2 linked regions of the Methanolobus sediminis genome follow. The protein of the gene in region 1 binds, or shares a complex with, the protein of each later gene. Links are inferred from orthologs where the notes say so. Each region holds a gene or a part of one and is shown in the gene's direction. Other genes may lie near its edges.

Region 1 (10,053 bases):
AGGTGTGTTTGCAAGACTGATAAGCGGAAAACATGTAATTTCAGACCTTGACAGGGGAGACAGGATATTATCTATCGAGCCGGTTGTCGAATGGGAAAAAGTAGGAGAACACATTTCTACGACTGATCTTTCAACAAAACTTGAAGATGGTTTCCGCATTTTCACTTACATCAAGATCGAGATAGACCAACTGGCTCCGGAAGGTGCAGAGTTCTTCTTTGCAGTAACAAAGGATGGCACGTTCCATATTGATTATCTTTCAACTTCATTTATATCCGATCACAGGTTCCAGGGTGAATTGGTAACATACGAAAACTTCGAAGCACGTTCAACAGGTTCTGTGTTTGTGAGAACTGTGGGATACGGTGCCGGTAAACTTTTCATTTCAACTGATGCACGCACCTCATCTATCATGCATTCTGTGATAGGTCATGTTGTGCAGGGAATAGAACTTGCAAGAATAGCAGAAAAAGGCCAGAAAGTTATGGTTGAGTCCGTTCCGGACCGGATTATGCTTCTTGGAATGACCAATGCAGAAGCAGAAGCGCAAATGGCTCAGAAGGACATTGAAGTTACCAGGGCTGGCTATACCGGTGATGATGGTTTCATTGTAAAACAGTCTCCTTCAACCTCTATTGAGATCCTGCAAGAAAAGAAAGTAACAGTACAGGGCGTTGACCCTGAGATGCTTGTAAAGATCGAGCTTTACGATGATCTTGCTCCAAAGACCCTTGATTTCTTCAGGCATGCAGTTGGTCTTCAATACGACCCGGTAGGTTTACTTCCTGTGATGATGACCTACGAGAACACCTATATCTTCAAGGCTGAAAAGCCTGCAGAATCCTATAAGGAGATCTTCCCGGAGAACACTCCGGCAAAGGCAATTGCAGGTGAGATTGGTGTTACCAACCAGGCTGCAAAGAGAGCTGGAATGATAGGTGTCAAGTTAGCTGATGATGACCTGTTCGGTCCGACCGGCGAGAGACTTGGAAACACCAACATTATCGGAAAGATACTGGACCCTGAGAAACTCAGACATTTCAAGGATGGCGATCAAATGTATGTCTTAGAGAGCAGCAAGGAGGAATGAGAATGGCCGAAGAGAACAATGATGTCATAACAAAACTTGTTGTTACAAGTTCTGACAGTGTGCTGCCAATCGATGCTGCCATGAAAATATATGAATCCAGTACTGATATCGTCATCAAGGAAACATGTTTCGGGACAATGGTCACAGGTCCGAGAGAGGCTGTAAACAAAGTAGTAAAAGAGATCGTTGATCTTGATAAGAATCATATTTTCGTAAAAGAGAGAGGTTTCCCTCCGGGTGACGACAGGCGTTGCCGTGCATCCCGCGGAGGAGGTACGAGACCTGGTTTCTATTTCCTCAAGGAAGAAGCAATGATGCTTCCGATGATAGGCAATGCGCTTGACAAATACGATAAACATGTTCCGCTTAAAGAGATAGAACACAAGAAGAAACTTGGAGTGAAAGACCTCCAGGATATAGTTGAATCCAGCTTATGAGGCAATACCATGGCTAAAGTTATCATATACCCTACAAACAGTCTGATCCTTTCTGACCTGGTGCAGAGGTTCGGTCATACACCACTGGCAATGATGGAAAAGATAAAGGAAAAGGTCACGACCGTTGGTGTTGATTCACCACCCATGAATATTACAGCAGAGGAGCCAAAGCATGGTCTCAAATACGCGGCTGTTGAAGTTCCTGCAGGTGTCAGGGGCAGGATGGCTATAGTAGGCCCGATGATCGAAGAGGCGGAAGCCGGTATCATTGTGGGCGAATCTCCAATGGCCTTTGGTTGCATGGGGTGTGCCCGTACAAACGAACTTACCAAGTATCTTATCAGAAGCCGTGAAATGCCACTTCTTGAACTGGAATTTCCAAAAGATGATGATGAAGGACAGGAATTCGTTTACAAGATCGCAGAGTTTTTGAAATCACTTGATGAAGTCAAAGGAGAATCAGAGGAGGCAACAGAATGAATGATGAAGCTGTTGTAAAAGTGGCACTTGTATCATGTGGTTCCGAGTACGCAGGTGTTCACGGGGAACTGGAATCTGTAGCTTCAAGTGTTAACGCTAAACTTGTCTATCCTGAAATAGAGATTGATGTTCTTGATGATATTGGCAAGGATTTCGGTATTGAGGCAGCAAGCCCTGATCTTCGCCTGATGATGGCAAGGGCAAAGGCTGTTGTAGAAGGGCTCTCTGATGTAGACGGTGTTTTTATCACATCATGTTTCAGGTGTGCAGAGGCAGCGATTGTCAGAAATGAGGTCCGCCGTTACATCAACAAGCATTCTGAGCTTCCGGTTATCAGTTATTCATTTACAGAGCGTACAACTGCAGCAACACTGCTGACACGTATGGAAGCTCTCACAACTATCGCAAGACGCAGACACCTGCTTGCAAGGGAAAAGCAGAGTGGGCTGACTGCAGGTATTGACTCCGGTTCCACAACTACCAAGGCTGTTGTCATGAGGGACAACGAGATCATTGGTTCAGGCTGGGTACCTACTATCAAGGTAATTGACAGCGCCACAGAGGCTTTCAATCAGGCACTTGAAGAAGCCGGTGTCAAGCAGGAGGATATTCAGGCGATCGGTACTACTGGTTATGGTCGTTTCCTTATTGGTGAATACTTTGGTGCCAAGCTTATCCAGGAAGAGATAACTGTCAACTCAAAGGGTGCCGTTTATCTTGCTGACACACAGAAAGGTCATGCAACTGTAATTGATATCGGTGGAATGGACAACAAAGCCATATCCGTTGATGATGGAATTCCCGGCATGTTTACCATGGGAGGTATCTGTGCAGGTGCATCAGGTCGTTTCCTTGATATGACTGCAAAGAGGCTCGGTGTCGATATTACAGAACTTGGTGCCCTTGCGGTAAAAGGAATGGAACAGAATGTCGATATGAACAGTTACTGTATCGTTTTCGGTATCCAGTCACTTGTAAACTCACTTGCAAAGGGTTCAACACCTGAGGATGTTGCAGCAGCGGCATGTCACAGTGTCGTTGAGCAGATATTTGAACAGCAGCTTCAGGAAGTCGATGTAAAGGAACCGCTTATCCTTGTAGGAGGTTCATCTCTGATCGAAGGAGTTCCAAAGGCTCTTGGTGAGCTGCTACATATCAATGTTCTCGTACCACCGAACTCCCACCTTATCGGTGCTGTAGGAAGTGCTTTACTGGCCTCAGGATACGTGGAGGAGTAATTCTATGGAACCTCTTGAGACTTTCGTTGTGGAGTCCACGGTACCGGAAGAGGGCGATGCCTACAAGAGCATAGTTGCGGACATTATCACTGAACTGGTACTTGGCGCTGCTATTGGAAGAATAAAAGTGAGAGTTAGACCCGAGGACTCTCTTTTCCTCATGGCTATAATTCTCAGAGGCAGCCAGCCAAAAGTCAAAGTATCCGATATGGGCAGTGTTGATGTTACAAATCATATTACAAAGGAAGTCACTATTTCAATTGAACAGGAAAAATACCTTCCACAATTACTTGAACAACTCTGGGCAAAATACGGACGTGCGGGTGTACGCCAGCCTGAAAGAAAGACCCTGATTATGACCGTGGAAGATCTGGATGAAGATGTGGAATTCCTGAAGAACCTTGTTGTTGCAGACCCTCAGAAGACTCTTCAGTCCAGACTTGTTGAAATGGCTATCCGTGCAACACCGGAAGGTTTCAGAGTGCGTTATCATTCAATGGACAAGCATGTTTTTGTTTTCGCTGCAACCGAGGATATTCTCAAGAAAGAATGGATACAGGAAGCGCAGGATATTGCAAAGGAACTTCAGGAGGATGAATAATGGCAGCAGTTCTTGAACCTTATATTTATGTGGGTGGAATTCACCAGCACACACTCATCACTGAACTCCTGGAAGACCTCGGAGGTTATCTCATTCAGAAAGTTCCTGCAGCCACTGAAGTTACCCTTGTGATGCTCATCCCAAGGGAGGATGTCCATCTGATCGAGGAACTTGGAAAGAAACTTCTCGGCAAACTGGAACGCGCTCCCCTTACCGGAACAGAGATAGCTGTTGTTTCTCCGACTCTTGCATCCCATCACCTTCCGCATTCGGCATGTGATGTAGCGGAATTCATGCGCAGAGGTGGTGCAAACACCAATATGATCGGTCTTGCAAGAGGTATGGGTAGGAGAGTATCACTTTCTGATAACTATGAGAGGAAGCTCATTAATGAGCATGATCTTGCTGTATTCTCATTCGGTACTTTTGCTGATTGTATCAAGAACAAGAAACCAAAGCTTCTTGAAGGTGTGACAGTCCCGAAGATCGTTGCAGGAGGCCCTCTTAACATAAAGACCGAAGAAGTCGCTGGTGCCGATCTCTATGTTGGCGGTATCGGCAGGGTTGCCCATCGTATGAGAAAACCCGGAGAGCTCAGTTCGCTTGATGTTTTGCTGGAGAAGGTTGTGGAAGTTGTGGAGAAGATGCGTGAGGACCTTGCAAAGGACCCACTTGCAGTACTTCCGCCAAGGGTAATGAAAGAGATACATGAACAGATCCCTGAGATATTTGATGTATTCTCACCTGCGCCTGTAACTCTTCAGCTTGACGGGCTGCGAGTGAAACTTCCGTATGATGTGTTTCATGAAAGGGTGGAGAATCTTGAATTTGATGAAGGTGTAAGGCTTTCTGATATGGCGACCATCACAAAATCCCGTATGAAAAATTATATATTGGTCAAGATCAAACGTGAATCTGAGGTTGGATTCACAGCGTAAAGCTCGATTAAACGTTTGAACTTATTCGGGGTTACTATGGAACTTGAAAAAATCAAAGAGCTTCTCGACAAAGAGCCGAAGGAGGCTGTAGACGAAATTCTGGCAGATGTCGAGAAAAGATATGGAGAAATTCCTTATATTACTAATTTTATGAAGGATATGCCGGAAATTTTCATATCGAGAATGATCTACGAGAACAGTGTTATGCGTGAATTCAAGCGTATGGACCCTAAGACCGTGGAACTTATCAGTATAGCAGTAGCATCGGCACTTCGCTGCGAGCATTGCCTGAATACCCATGTAAGGGTTGCAAAAAGGCTGGGTGTGTCTAAAGAGGAGATATTCGATTCTGTTCTCATAGCCAGCAGTGTGTCAACAGCAGCTGTCCTTGCAGAAGGTACTCGTTCTGTAGATAATGTTTTCGCTGATGAGAAACAGGATGTTGCTTCATCTGCGAATTGTTCCATATGTAATATTAATTCTGAGCTTCCTGAGGAAGACTGAATTTTTTCTTTTCGTTTCTCTTAACATCGTGTGGGAAAACTTAGTTTACCCACACAATATTGAGGAGATCCTTCTTTTCTTGAAGAACTTTAAAAAAGAGATTAGTAGAGTGGTGCTCCGCTGAGCAGCACTCCTGCTAAATATCCTAATATTACTCCGCTGTTGAGGAATGGAAGGCCTGCCTGTGGTTTTCCCTTCATGACCAGTATGCTCAGGGCCATAAATCCTATTACTGTTCCTACCATTGCACCAAGAGCAGGATAGGATATGAATCCAATTGATGCGATTGTAATGTTTTGTTCAAGAGCTTTCTGTACAAGGAACACATTTGCTGAAACAACAAGTATCGTTGGCATTATGGCATCTCCAAGTCCCATGAAGAATGCTTCCTTTTCCTTTCCTTCTTCCTTTTTGAGTGAATCCTCAATGAAAGAGTACTTCAGATGTTTTGGGATCACAAAGAGAATTGGAAGGTGAAGGTCCATCACGCCTTCTGCAAGGTCTATCATGTGTTTTGTCTTATAGACAGAGATTGCGTCATAGACTGCAAGCAGTGAAAGAAGCACAATAACCGGCAGGATAGACAGCGAAATTCCAAATATTGCACTGGCTCCCGCTCCAATGATAAGTCCTACTATATCGATGATATACCATTCAGGGAATTTGTAGAGCAGTATTGTGAGTATGGCAGCTACAAGACCTGAAGCTATGTTGTTTGTCATGACAGATATGTCAACAAGTGAAAGCAGTGCGTAGAACACATAATACATGGTGGCTCCGACAGCAAGCAGAATTACTAGTTGTATTATCCATTCCATATTCTTTTTGATAGCCAGCAGCAAAAAGCCGGTAAATACAAGAATAACGCCTATGTAGTAAATGGCGTTTGAAGTTGAGTCAGGGTTTTCAAAAGCCTGCATGTCATTTGCATTCATTGGCGCAGCCAGAAGCAGTGCCGTGATCTGTACTAACAATATAATGCCCACCATAACAAGCATTGGAACGTAATCTTTGATTACCGTCTTTTCAGAACTCAACTCAGCAACTCCCAATATATAAATAAGCGAATAATATATTATGCTGTATAGTAAATACTCTGTTCAGTATTTAAGTAATTCTCTTTTAAAAAAATAGAGTTAAATAATATAAATAGCAAAAAAGCCCATATTAATAATGAGGGAACAGAATGGAAACCAGAGATATATTATTCTCAGTTGTAATGGTTGTGTCTTCTTTTGTACTTACATATGAATGGCTTGGTAGATTCAAATACAGTTCTGCAAATGCTTTGATCATACTTTCTGCAATGGTAATGGTTGGTGCGCTGGCAGCTATGATCCTTTTGGTAGATATGCGTCTGCGTAAGATCGATAATATGCTTGAAGCAAAAGAGCGTTCTTTAAGGATCAATGTTCAAAGTGTTGAAAACAACCTGGATTCACGGATGAATGAGGTTCTCATCAAGATGGATGAAGTGATGGACTCAATGGATAGGAAAAGGTACAGGTAATTTGTTATCATAATGATGATGTCATTCAAAGCTCCGAAAACCATATTAACTAGATTGTAGTAGATTGATGAGAATTATTTTCTATCTATAAGAGGTGCGTATATGCGCATTAATTTAGAACCAATTGGTATTATCAAAAAAGCCGGGAAATGTTCTGAGATTCTTATCTACTCTGACTTTGAGCAACTTGTGAAGAACATGATGTCAAAGTTAGGCAAGAACGAGACCGATCAACATAGTCTAGTGGTGGTACACAAAAATAGAGACTCTAACGATCTCCACCAGGTACAGATTACTAAAACACACTTAATTGACAGGGTAGGGAATATCCTTAAAGTCGGAAAGATCGATGCAAACGATGATTCTGTAATCGATGTAAGACTTGAATGCAATGGATTCATAACAACTGAAGCCTGAAGGTTTCAATAATCAAAATATTACGATTCTTTATGGGTGTTGATATAGGAGAGCTCCTAAAAAGGAGCACGATCGAAGTATCTGACCTTTCTTTAAACGTTGTGGCGATAGACGCCTTTAATACACTTTATCAATTCTTAAGTATCATCCGGCAGAGAGATGGCACTCCCCTGAAAGATTCTCAGGGAAATGTCACATCACATCTGTCCGGCATTCTTTACAGGATGACCAACATAGTTGAAGCCGGAGTAAAACCTGTTTTTGTTTTCGATGGCAAGCCCCCTGAGTTCAAATCATCGACTATACAGAAACGTACTGAAAGACGTGAAAAAGCAAAAGCCAATTATGAACTGGCTAAAGAAGAAGGTCTTGCTGAAGAAGCATATAAATATGCCCAGGCATCTGCTAGGGTTGATGCAACAATTGTTGAGGATTCAAAGAAACTGCTGAGTGCAATGGGTATTCCTTATGTGGATGCCCCCTCAGAAGGTGAAGCACAGGCAGCTTACATGGTCAAAAAAGGAGATGCTGACAGGATAGCATCACAGGATTACGATTCACTGCTTTTCGGTTCTCCTAAAGTTGTCAGGAACCTGACGGTTTCAGGTAAGAGAAAATTACCAAAGAAGAACATCTACGTGGATGTCAAACCTGAACTCATTGACCTTAAAGAAAACCTGGATGAAATGGGAATTAACCAGTCACAACTTATCGATATTGCTCTTTGTGTAGGTACCGATTATAATGATGGTATCGAGGGTGTTGGTCCAAAGACAGCTCTCAAACTAGTAAAAGAACATGGCAGCATAGAGAACATCCTTCTGGAAAAAGGTCTGGAAATCGAGAATCTTGAAGGAATCAAAGAGTTTTTCAAATCCCCGCCGGTAACCGATGATTATTCTCTTAAATGGAAAAAGCCTGATTCCTCAGCGGTAGTATCATTTCTCTGCGGAGAACATGATTTCTCAGAGGACAGGGTTACAAAGGCTCTGGAACGCCTCGAAGCTTCTTCCGGAAGCGGCCAGAGCACCCTTGACAAATGGTTCTAGATCTAAATTCTAGAACACAATTTTAGCTTAGTTTTTAGATTCAATTGTTTTTCGAGATAAGTGTAACTCCTGTCATCTCAACAGGCTGTTCTATTTTCATTATCTCAAGCATGGTTGGTGCAAGATCGGAAAGCTTACCATCATGCAACTTTGCTCCTTCCGGACCATTCACAAGAACACACCTTACAGGATTAGATGTGTGTGCAGTGTGTGGCTTGCCGGTTTGGTAATCGATCATCTTCTCGGCATTGCCATGGTCTGCTGTTATAAGCGCAGCTCCGCCTTTTTCGATTATTGCATCGATAATTTTTCCAACACACTTATCCACAGCTTCGATCGCCTTGATCGCAGCATCCACAATTCCTGTGTGACCTACCATATCCATGTTGGCAAAATTGAGAATTATAGCGTCATATTTTCCAGACTGTATCCTGTCCACAAGTTGCTCAGTGACCTCATATGCGCTCATTTCAGGTTTAAGGTCATATGTAGCTACATCCGGTGAAGATACAAGACATCTGTCCTCTCCTTCATTTTCTTTTTCAACACCACCGTTGAAGAAGAATGTAACGTGGGCATACTTTTCAGTCTCAGCTATACGAAGCTGTTTTTTGTGATTCTTGCTCAGGACTTCTCCAAGTGTATTGGTAATGGTCTCCGGTGGGAATGCAATTGGAACATCCAGCTTCTCATCATATTCTGCCATGCACACATAGTGAACTTTTGGCCTTACCTTTCTCTCAAAACCATCAAAATCATCGTGCACAAATGCATAAGTCATCTGTCTTGCCCTGTCAGGACGGAAATTGAAAAAGATTACTGAATCTCCATCTTTTACGGTTGCCACAGGTTTACCATCAGCATCTGTTATGACAGTGGGCTTTACAAATTCATCATTCTCGCCTCTCTCATAAGCCTGACTCACTGCTGAAACAGCATCTTCTGCAAGGATACCTTCACCAAGTGTGAGTGCATCGTATGCCAGTTTTATACGCTCCCAGCGCTTGTCACGGTCCATTGCATAATACCTGCCGCTTACAGTTGCAGTTTTTGCAATGCCTGTGCTTTTGCAGAATTCCTCATGTGCTTTCATGTCATCAAGCGCAGTCTGGGGTGGCACATCCCTGCCATCGAGGAATGTGTGAATGTAAACTCTTTCAACACCTTCATTCTTTGCCATTTCCACAAGTGCTCTCATGTGGTCCATGTGACTGTGCACGCCTCCGTATGAGAATAGTCCCATAAGGTGCAGTGCTGAGTTTTTCTTCTTCACATTTTCCATGGCTTCAAGAAAGACCTGGTTTTTGAAAAAAGAACCTTCTTTTATGTCTTTATTAATGCGTGTGAGATCCTGGTAGATTATTCTGCCAGCACCGATGTTCAGGTGACCTACCTCTGAGTTCCCCATCTGTCCCTCAGGTAATCCTACGCCCTCACCTGAAACCTGTAATAAGCATGATGGGTATTTTTCCACAAGTGAATCAAGCACCGGGGTGTTTGCATCCATTACTGCATTTCCTTTTTCTTCGGTGGTGTAACCCCAGCCGTCAAGTATCATAAGTAAAAGTGGTCCATTCTCATATGACATGAATTCTGAATTGTTCCGATGCCTTTTAAATGCATTGTATCGGTCAATCAGGAACCATTTTCAAGCCTTGTGAGAATCCTGAATTCTCTCAGCACCAACACAAATGTAAGCATGAATGACAGGCTGTCTGATAGTGGAAACGCCAGCCACACACCTGTAAGCTGGAAGAAATGTGGAAGGATTATAACCAGTGGTATTAGG
Region 2 (9,865 bases), 600 kb from region 1 along the record:
AGAAATATTATGGTGAGGAGCCGTATTATAAAGCTGAGAAGCTTGAAGACCTTGTAGGAGTAATGCTAATGGGACTTGCACCTCACACTTCTGCAGGTGTGCTTGGAAGACTTGTTGGTTTTACAAAAGCATCAGTCGGTTATGCGCATCCTTTCTTCCATGCAGCTAAAAGAAGGAACTGTGACGGTGATGAGGACTGTGTCATGTTGCTCATGGACGGTCTTATTAATTTCTCAAGGGATTACCTTCCTGAAAAGAGAGGAGGTAAGATGGACGCTCCGCTTGTGCTTACCACACGTCTGGACCCCAGTGAAGTTGACAAGGAGGCACACAATATAGATGTGTGCGATCACTATCCGCTTGAGTTCTACGAAGCCAGCCAGAAATATACAAATCCTAAGGAACTGGAATCCACATTTGACCTTATAAGTTCAAGGCTGGGAACTCCTGACCAATATGAGCACTTTATGTATACTCACGATACAACCGATATTGCCGCAGGTCCGCTTAACAGTGCTTACAAGACACTTGGCAGTATGGTAGAGAAAATGGATGCTCAGCTTGCTCTTGCCGATAAGATACGTGCGGTCGATGCTCCTGATGTAGCTGAAAGGGTTCTTATTTCACACTTCCTGCCGGACATGTTCGGTAACCTCAGGGCATTTTCAAGACAGGGAACAAGATGCCTGAAATGCGCTGCAAAATTCCGCAGACCCCCGCTTACGGGAATTTGTCCGAAATGCGGCGGAAGGGTCATACTTACAGTTCACGAAGGTGCTGTGAAAAAGTATCTTGAGGTCTCAAAGAAAGTGGCTCATAACTACAACGTTTCCAGTTATACCAAGCAGAGAATAGATTTGCTGGGCCTGGACATGCAATCACTCTTTGAGAATGATAAATCAAAACAGACCGGACTGCTGGAGTTTATGTAAGCAGCCGGCAGCGATTATATTAATAGTTATTCTTTGGTCTGTTCACCAATTTCCAGGCCAATAGCATTTATTTCATGGATCAGTTCTTTAAATCCTGTTATTTCAAATTCAAGAACTTCCTCTTTGCTAAGACCAATAGACATTTCACCATCATATGTAAGCATGTCCGGACCCCTGCGCACAAAACGAGACACACCGTCACGGGACAGAACTGAAGTTGATTCGGGGTCGTGTACAAATGCTCTTCCCGGGATAATCACAGTCTGCTTTACATCCGTAAGGTCCAGCTTTTCCACATCTTCAATGGTTATCAGACAACCTATATCTTTATCCACGGCAACTACGTTGACAGCACTGCCAAGTTTTGTGAACACTTCCTGAAGCCTGTCCTTTGAAGCACGGCTGGTAAGTATTGTTGCATCCTTGCGAATCTCAGGAAGTCTCGCAAGAGCATCCGGTTCATTCCTGATAGCATACGGAGAGCCGATAAGCGGATCTTCAAGTGGTGTTCCTGTTATGCGGAGATTATATTTTGCATCGGCATCCCTTACGATCTTCACGAATTCTTCAATGCTGTGGGTTTCAATTCCTTCCATTACAGGAGCATTGTTCAGTATGAGACCTTCTTCTGTCTTGTTGGCAAAGCGCATGAGTATAGCTCCTTTGGCACCCATTTCTTCCAGGTCGCCAAGGGTTTTGTCAAGTACTTCACCGTCGTTAACTCCGGGAATCAGAACAATAGCTGCGTAGACATCACAATGCTGGCAGAACTGGCGCAATACTTTCAGTGCGGCTTCTGGCTCAGGGTCACGCATGTATTGTCTTCGCAGTTCCGGGTCTGTTGCAAATACTGTGAATGAAACTTCGGTGACTCCGTATTCAATGAAGAACTCTGCTTCGTCACCATTGCTGAAACCTTTTCCACTGGTATATCCCAGATGTATCGGAAGGCCGAACTGGGCAATGTTAGCCACCAGCTCCATAAGATCCGGATAACAGCTTACATCACCTCCACCGCTTATGGTGATCTTGTCAATATTATCACCTGCCATCATAAGACGCTGGTACAGGTCCTGGAACACATATTGCCCGGGTTTGAAACCGGAATAAGATTCCCTTACACCTCTGGTGCAGTAATCACAACCCTTTTTGAAAGGGAAACAGTATTTACAGCCAAATGGAGGGTTCTCTTTAACTTTCTTAAAATAACAGTATGTGCAGAAGCCTTTGCAATCTATTCCGGGATTGCCTCCTACGTCAGCAGTGATCTCCATAGAACGAGATACATATTATATAGGTACTTAAAGGTTTGCGGTTATTCTTTTAATATTTAGTCATATTCCGGAGGATGGACCTTTAGTACATACTACAAAATAGAATGCGGAATTTTAAGAAATAATTCTGATATTTAAGCTTTGTCAAATTAAGGGCGAATTCAATACTTGCTCAATTATATTAATATTCGATTTATGCTTGCGGTTGATGATTGCGAAATTGTTGTGAAACGATGCAAAAGGTTTAAACGTCATTGTTGCTTAATAATTCCGAGAATTCCCAGTGGAAAGTTTTCGTACGGAAAATTACTATGTGGTACAAAGTAATTGACTTTCATTCATTCATTCATCTGTACGTTTCCAAAATGGGTGATTTCTGAATAGAAACATAGGAGGAAAATATACGTGTCTGATAAAATAGACATTTACGACGACAGAGGTAAACTGTTGGAAAGCGGCGTTGATCTTACAGCTATTGCGCCAACAAGGAACGCAGCGATTCAAAACATCATCAAAGATACAAAGAGGACAGTTGCTGTAAACCTCGCAGGTATCGACAAAGCACTCAAGACCGGTTCAATGGGTGGATCTAAAAAGCAGATCCTCGGTAGAGAACTTGACTACGACATCGTAGGCAACTCCGGTGCTATCCTTGATGCAGTAAAGAAGCTCATCCAGGTCAGCGATGATGATGACACAGCAGTAACAGAACTTGGTGGCGGAAAGCAGCTCCTTGTCCAGATCCCAAGCGTAAGGACAATGATCGGTGCTGACTTCGTATCTGCAAGCACAGTAACAGGTGCAGCAGTCGTACAGACCATCATTGACATGTTCAACACTGACATGTTCGATGCACCAATCGTAAAGTCCGCTGTATGGGGAAGCTACCCACAGACAATGGACATGAAGGGCGCAAACATCGCATCAATCCTCAGCATTCCACAGAACAACGAAGGTCTCGGTTACTCCCTGAGGAACATCACAACAAACCACGTAGCAGCAATTACCGGTAAGAAGGCAATCAATGCAGCAGCACTTGCATCAATCTTCGAGCAGGTAGGTATGTACGAGATGGGTAACGCTGTAGGACCATTCGAGAGACACCAGTTACTCGGTCTTGCATACCAGGGTCTTAACGCAGGCAACTACGTCTACGACATCGTAAAAGAGAACGGTAAGAGCGGTACAATCGGTACTGTAATCAACTCAACAGTCGAGAAGGCAATCGAAGTCGGTGCAATCTCCGTTGACAAGACAGCTCCATCCGGATACAACTTCTACAAGGCAGACGACGTTTCAATGTGGAACGCAATTGCAGCAGCAGGTCAGCTTGCAGCAACCATGGTAAACTGTGCAGCAGGAAGAGCAGCTCAGAACGTATCATCAACCATTCTCTACTACAACGACATTCTTGAGAAGGAAACAGGTCTTCCTGGTGTCGACATGGGTAGAGCACAGGGTACTGCAGTAGGATTCTCATTCTTCAGTCACTCCATCTATGGTGGCGGTGGACCAGGTATCTTCAACGGTAACCACGTTGTAACCAGGCACTCCAGAGGTTTCGCAATTCCTTGTGTATGTGCAGCAGTCTCACTTGACGCAGGCACACAGATGACCACCATCGAGAAGACATCCACACTTGTCGGTAACGTATTTGGATCCATTCCAGAATTCAAGGAGCCAATCAAGGCAGTGGCAGGTGCACTCTAAGACACAACACCCCTCCTTAAATATCACAGATAATCATAAAGGTAACAAAAATGTCCGATACTTTTTCAGAAGCAAACTTTGTGCAACTTGAAATATTCCCTTCAAGGCTGCTCAAACCCGAAACAGCCCAGAACCTGCTCAGCGAGATCGCTGATGTAGAAGGTATTATCAGGCTGTTTGTCCATGGCCCAAGACTTCCCCAGACCGTTCCTTACGGACCTGCCACAGGAATGCCTGTGAACCATCCCGGGAATGCTGTAATCGAGGTTGCAGGACAGGCAATAGAACTTGCCGTATCCGTAGGCAGCATCCGTATGGAAGTTGTAGACGTAGATGTAAAAGAGCAGGTAAGGGAAGTTTGTGAAAAGGTTCTTACAGTACCATTTGAGTTCAGGGTAGGACATTTCATTCCAACGAGACAGACCGTCAGTGACTATGCAAAGCGTGGAGCTGGTGCCGATCCTCTTATGACCGGAATGACTGACCCTAAAGGAAAACTGAAGAACCAGCCAGTATGCATCCTTAAACCTGATGACTTACCTAATGACATGGAATAAGTGATGGAATGTTCGACCGGGAAACACAGGTTGTAGATTGCAGACACGGAATGGGTCTTGGCCGTGGAGGAGGACTTGCACAACGCGGTACTCTCTCTGAAACAGGAAGACCTGATGTGATCGCAGTTGCAATGAGCCCGGGAAGAAGACATATCACAAAACCAGTATGTGAACTCACATATGGCATGCGTCGTGAGGAAATCCAGGTTAGTGTGCTTGTGCTTAACACCGGTTCAGGTGTTCCGGATACCAACATGGGTTCCGGGTCCTTTGGAATCAGTCCTGAGGAGATAGCACAGATCAACAGACACAAAGTGGCTGTTATCCACACAGGAAACATCAGGGACCATGTGGTTAGAAAAGTAAAGGCAATTCTTGAGCAGGCCGATATTCCAGCAGTAGTTGTTTGTCAGACCCTCGTTGATTTCGAGGATTTTGCATTGGCAGGAATAAAGACAAGGCTTGTAAAACCAAAAGATAGTGATATTTTAGCAAAGGGAAGGGTAATGGAAATTGTGACAGGAGTTACACGAGGCGAATCATGTTCAAGGGAAAAACTGAACGAACTCGTGAAAGCCGTGAAAACCACAATGAGATCATTAGAGAATTAGGAGTGAATAATTATGGCATATGAACCACAATATTATCCAGGAGCAACATCCGTTGCTGAAAACAGAAGAAAACACATGTCTGGTAAAGTCGAGAAACTCAGAGAGATCTCCGACGATGACCTGACAATGATACTCGGTCACCGTGCACCAGGTAGCGACTACCCAAGCACCCACCCACCACTCGCAGAAATGGGTGAGCCAGAGTGTTCAGTCAGAGAAATGGTAGAACCAACACCAGGCGCAAAAGCTGGTGACAGGGTAAGGTACGTACAGTTCGTTGACTCAATGTACAACGGTCCATCAGTACCATACGTAAGATCCTACGCAGCAGCAATCAACTTCAGAGGTGTCGACCCAGGAACACTTTCCGGTCGTCAGGTCGTTGAAGCTCGTGAGAGAGACATGGAAGAGATCGCAAAGTTCCAGATGGAAACCGAGATGACATGTCCAGCACTCGCAAGCCTTAGAGGTGCAACAGTACACGGTCACTCACTCAGACTTCCAGAAGACGGTGTAATGTTCGACATGCTCGACAGGTGCAGAAAAGAAGGCGATGTAATCATTATGCACAAGGACCAGGTAGGAAGACCAATCGACAAGAAGGTAAACCTCGGCAAGCCAATGTCCCCAGAAGAGGCAGCAAAGAGGACAACAATCTACCGTGTCGATAATGTAGCATTCAGAGATGACGCAGAAGTCATTGAATGGGTACACAGAGTATTCGACCAGAGAACCACATACGGATTCAAGCCGGAGAACTGAGGTGATTATAATGGCAGACGATAGAAAGAGAATGTTTGCAAAACACATGGAAATTAAGTACACAAAAGAGCACGGTACTAACAAAATGGAAGGTGGAAAGATCACCGACATGACTGTAGAATACTACAGACTCGGTGTCGATCAGAACCCACGTAAATTAGAAATGAAAAAGGCAGGTCAGGAACTCGCAAAGAAGAGAGGACTTGTCGGTTACAACCCAATGATGCACTGTGGTGGTATACCACTCGGTCAGAGAGCACTCACACCATCTTTCCTTTCCGGAACAGATGACATGGTCGAGATCGATGACCTTCACTACGTCAACAACGCTGCAATGCAGCAGATGTGGGATGACATCAGAAGGACCGTAATTGTCGGTCTGGACATGGCACACGAGACCCTCGAGAAGAGGCTCGGTATCGAAGTCACACCAGAAACAATCAACCACTACCTTGAGACACTCAACCACGCACTTCCTGGTGGAGCAGTCGTTCAGGAACACATGGTCGAGACACACCCAGCTCTTGTAGATGACTGTTACGTCAAGATCTTCACCGGTGACGATGAACTCGCAGACGAGATCGACAAGCAGTTCCTCATCGACATCAACAAGGAGTTCCCAGCAGAGCAGGCAGCTCAGCTTAAGGCAGCAATCGGAAAGAACACCTTCCAGGCAGCACACATCCCAACAATTGTCAGCAGAACCACAGATGGTGGTCAGACAAGCAGGTGGATGGCTATGCAGGTCGGTATGGCATTCATTTCAGCATACAGCATGTGTGCTGGTGAAGCAGCAGTAGCTGACCTTTCATACGCAGCAAAGCACGCTGGTGTTATCCAGATGGGAGAAATGCTTCCAGCAAGACGTGCACGTGCACCAAACGAGCCAGGAGGAATTCCATTCGGTCACATGGCTGATATCATCCAGACAAGCCGCAAGACACCAGAAGACCCAGCAAACGTTACCCTTGAGGTAGTAGGTGGAGCATGTATGCTTTACGACCAGATCTGGCTCGGTTCATACATGTCCGGTGGTGTAGGTTTCACCCAGTACGCAACAGCAGCATACTGTAACAACATCCTTGATGACAACCTCTACTACAACGTAGACTACATCAACGACAAGTACGATGGTGCAGCAACCACAGGTACCGACAACAAGGTAAAGGCAGACCTCGCAGTAGTAAAGGACATCGCAACAGAGTCCACAATCTACGGTCTCGAGAACTACGAGAAGTACCCAACAACCCTCGAAGACCACTTCGGTGGATCCCAGAGAGCAACAAGCCTTTCCGCAGCAGCTGGTTCAGCTGTATCCCTGGCAACAGGAAACGGAAACGCTGGTCTCTCCGGATGGTACCTCTGTATGTACCTCCACAAGGAAGCACACGGCCGTCTCGGTTTCTTCGGATACGACCTGCAGGACCAGTGTGGTGCTACAAACGTACTCTCATACCAGTCCGACGAAGGTCTTGCTCTTGAACTCCGTGGACCAAACTACCCTAACTACGCAATGAACGTAGGTCACCAGGGTGGTTACACAGCTATTGCATCCGCTGCTCACGCAGGACGTGGAGATGCATACGCAGTCAACCCACTCGTCAAGATCTGCTTCGCAGACGACCTCCTCCCATTCGACTTCTCCAAGCCAAGAAAGGAGTTCGCAAGGGGAGCTCTCAGAGAGTTCGAGCCTGCTGGTGAGAGATCACTCATCATTCCAGCAAAGTAATTTTAAAACAAGTGCAGGCTTAATGCCTGCTACTTATTCTTTTTTGAATAAGTTTCATTCTTCTGTTTTTGATTCCATAGTATTCTGTTCTTCTTTATTCTGTAAGGCTAAATATTGCAAAAGCATTCATCTATCCGAAGAACTATCCAATCACCGATCTATGGAAAGATGGCTCTTAGAAAACTACTAATAACTTGAAACCTTGAAGAAACTTAAAAACAAGGTGCTATTAAAATGTCTTTTCACGTGATGCTGATCCCTACACTTGGTTGTCCAGGAAAATGTAATTACTGCTGGAGTTCCGAGGAAAAATCCCCGATAATGAGCATCGAGACCATTAAAGAAGTAGTTGAATGGCTCAAAAACTTCAAGGAGGATTCTGTTACTTTTACTTTCCATGGAGGAGAACCACTTCTGGCAGGCGCAGATTTCTACAGGGAGGCTTTACCAATCCTTGTCGAGGGAGCAAAGCCGAAGAAAGTGGCTTTTGCGATACAGACCAACCTCTGGAAGATGACCGATGAAATAGCTGAGATATTTGCGGAATATAATATTCCGATAGGTTCCAGTCTTGACGGTCCTAAAGAACTTAATGATTTCCAGAGAGGGGAAGGATATTACGAAAAGACCATGCGTGGCTATGAGATAGCAAAGGAACACGGACTTTCAGTCAGATTCATCACCACTTTCACTTCCCATTCCGAAAAATTCAGAGAGGAGATTTTCAATTTTTACCTGGAAAACGGCTGGACTCTCAAGTTCCACCCTGCTCTGCCTTCATTACGTGGTAATGAACCTGAAAAATGGGCTCTTGATCCGGAAGAATACGGCAGGCTTCTTATCTACCTCCTGGACAAATACCTGGAAAACATGGACAAGATCGAGGTCATGAACATTGACCACCTATGTAAAGGCGTATTTAGTGGCAGAGGTGCTGTATGCACTTTTGTGGACTGTATGGGAGATGTCTTAGCCATAGGACCTGACGGAGGAATATATCCATGTTACCGCTTTGTAGGCATGCCGGAATACGTGATGGGCAATGTCCGCGACAATCCCGGTATTGAAGAACTTTCAAAATCCGATGCATGGAAGCTCATGTTCGATTACAAGGATTACGTAGATGAGAACTGCAAGGACTGCTCCCACATAAAATACTGCAGAGGCGGCTGCCCTTACAATGCCATAACCCCAACAGGCGGAGAAATAAAGGATGTCGATCCCCATTGTATCTCTTACAAAATGATACTCGACGAGATCACCGAGAGAGTCAATAATGAGATGTTCGGCGGATCTGGTATGGAGATGGACTTCTTCCAGAACCCCATGAAGCCTTCAAGGCCGGGAATAATGGCTCTTATGCTTAAGAAAACATATGAGTAGAACAGATAATAAAGGATTTGATCATTTTTTTAATCGAATCCTTTTTCTGTATATTAGATGATCTTTTTAGTGTTAAAATCTGGCCTGACATCAGACAGAAAACTTTTTCTTAGATACTCTTCTGTCCGATATTACGTGGTAATGCTTAAATATTGCAAAACCATTGTTTTTTACATTATCAGTTATGAAATTAATTTTTGTTTGAAAGGAGTGAACCAAAATGCAATACAGTCTGGGCATTGATGCCGGAGGAACTTTTACAGACGGTGTAATTATCCGTGATTCAGATGGTGTGATAATGGATGCCACAAAAGTGCTTACCACTTATCCGGATCCAATAGGCGGAATTAAAAAAGTAATCGATTCGCTGAATCCTGAATATGTCCAGGATGTAAAGCTGGTTTCAGTCTCAACAACCCTGTCAACAAATACAATACTTGAAGACACAGGTTTCCCTGTCGGTGTCATCCTTGTAGGCGATTATGTAATTCCAAAAGAAGGATTCCCGGCAAAATATTATGTTCAGCTAAGTGGTGGTCACACCAGCAATGGTGAAGAAGCTGCCCCCTTGGACGAAGATGGTGTCAAACTTTTCGCCCTTGAGGTGAAGGACCATGTTGCTGCTTTTTCCGTATCATCATTTTTCAGTAACCGTAATTCCGAACATGAACTTCGTGTCAAGGAAATAATCCGTGAACTTACCGGGCTTCCGGTGGTATGTGGACACGAACTTTCCCAGGAAGTCGGTGCCTATGACAGGGCCATTACTGCTTATCTGAACGCACAGCTCCTGCCAATCACACATAAATTCATCCAGTCAATCATGCAGGACATAAAATCAAGAGGCATGGATGCAAACCTGCTCATGCTCAAATGTGACGGTTCCGTTGTTGGCATGGAAGAAGCC

The links.
Region 2: the proteins of RE474_RS05980 (region 1) and mcrC are in contact, whole or in part, in a cryo-EM structure (PDB 9H1L), measured with the Methanococcus maripaludis proteins. The link is inferred for Methanolobus sediminis from one-to-one orthologs. Residues at the interface, in WP_011170365.1 of Methanococcus maripaludis: Arg6, Glu8, Gln30, His32, Val33, Met34, Gln35, Tyr39, Leu80, Ser81, Arg82, Leu85, Pro86, His87, Cys90, Asp91, Ser93, Glu94, Arg97, Lys98, Lys102, Pro103, Asn104, Met105, Ile106, Gly107, Ala109, His110, Lys122, Glu123; in WP_011171501.1 of Methanococcus maripaludis: Arg5, Lys6, Glu7, Gln8, Ile9, Val10, Asp11, Cys12, Arg13, Ala14, Val15, Met16, Gly17, Gly19, Glu20, Gly22, Gly23, Leu24, Gln26, Arg27, Gly28, Thr29, Phe30, Ala31, Glu32, Leu34, Asn36, Thr51, Tyr59, Arg62.

Annotation. Positions count from the first base shown.
Region 1 is NZ_CP133592.1:1,233,726-1,243,778, reverse strand. The notes cover bases 2,841-5,814. They hold RE474_RS05980 (methanogenesis marker 7 protein), read left to right. Parts: upstream 2,841-3,845; coding sequence 3,846-4,784; downstream 4,785-5,814. Other genes in these bases: RE474_RS05970 (presenilin family intramembrane aspartyl protease PSH), read right to left, coding at 5,390-5,814; RE474_RS05975 (carboxymuconolactone decarboxylase family protein), read left to right, coding at 4,821-5,288; RE474_RS05985 (methanogenesis marker 17 protein), read left to right, coding at 3,250-3,846; RE474_RS05990 (methanogenesis marker 15 protein), read left to right, coding at 2,841-3,245. Also shown: methyl-coenzyme M reductase-associated protein Mmp3, read left to right, coding at 1-1,090; RE474_RS06000 (methanogenesis marker 6 protein), read left to right, coding at 1,093-1,527; RE474_RS05995 (methanogenesis marker 5 protein), read left to right, coding at 1,537-2,007; more of RE474_RS05990, read left to right, coding at 2,004-2,840; more of RE474_RS05970, read right to left, coding at 5,815-6,325; RE474_RS05965 (hypothetical protein), read left to right, coding at 6,475-6,798; RE474_RS05960 (hypothetical protein), read left to right, coding at 6,901-7,215; fen (flap endonuclease-1), read left to right, coding at 7,248-8,264; gpmI (2,3-bisphosphoglycerate-independent phosphoglycerate mutase), read right to left, coding at 8,305-9,852; RE474_RS05945 (MATE family efflux transporter), read right to left, coding at 9,900-10,053.
Region 2 is NZ_CP133592.1:636,208-646,072, forward strand. What follows is about bases 3,497-6,282. They hold mcrC (methyl-coenzyme M reductase I operon protein C), read left to right. Parts: upstream 3,497-4,481; coding sequence 4,482-5,084; downstream 5,085-6,282. Other genes in these bases: mcrB (coenzyme-B sulfoethylthiotransferase subunit beta), read left to right, coding at 3,497-3,916; mcrD (methyl-coenzyme M reductase operon protein D), read left to right, coding at 3,967-4,473; mcrG (coenzyme-B sulfoethylthiotransferase subunit gamma), read left to right, coding at 5,097-5,846; mcrA (coenzyme-B sulfoethylthiotransferase subunit alpha), read left to right, coding at 5,857-6,282. In the rest of the region: RE474_RS02875 (DNA polymerase II large subunit), read left to right, coding at 1-932; methyl coenzyme M reductase-arginine methyltransferase Mmp10, read right to left, coding at 959-2,206; more of mcrB, read left to right, coding at 2,612-3,496; more of mcrA, read left to right, coding at 6,283-7,575; RE474_RS02910 (TIGR04083 family peptide-modifying radical SAM enzyme), read left to right, coding at 7,810-8,958; RE474_RS02915 (hydantoinase/oxoprolinase family protein), read left to right, coding at 9,179-9,865.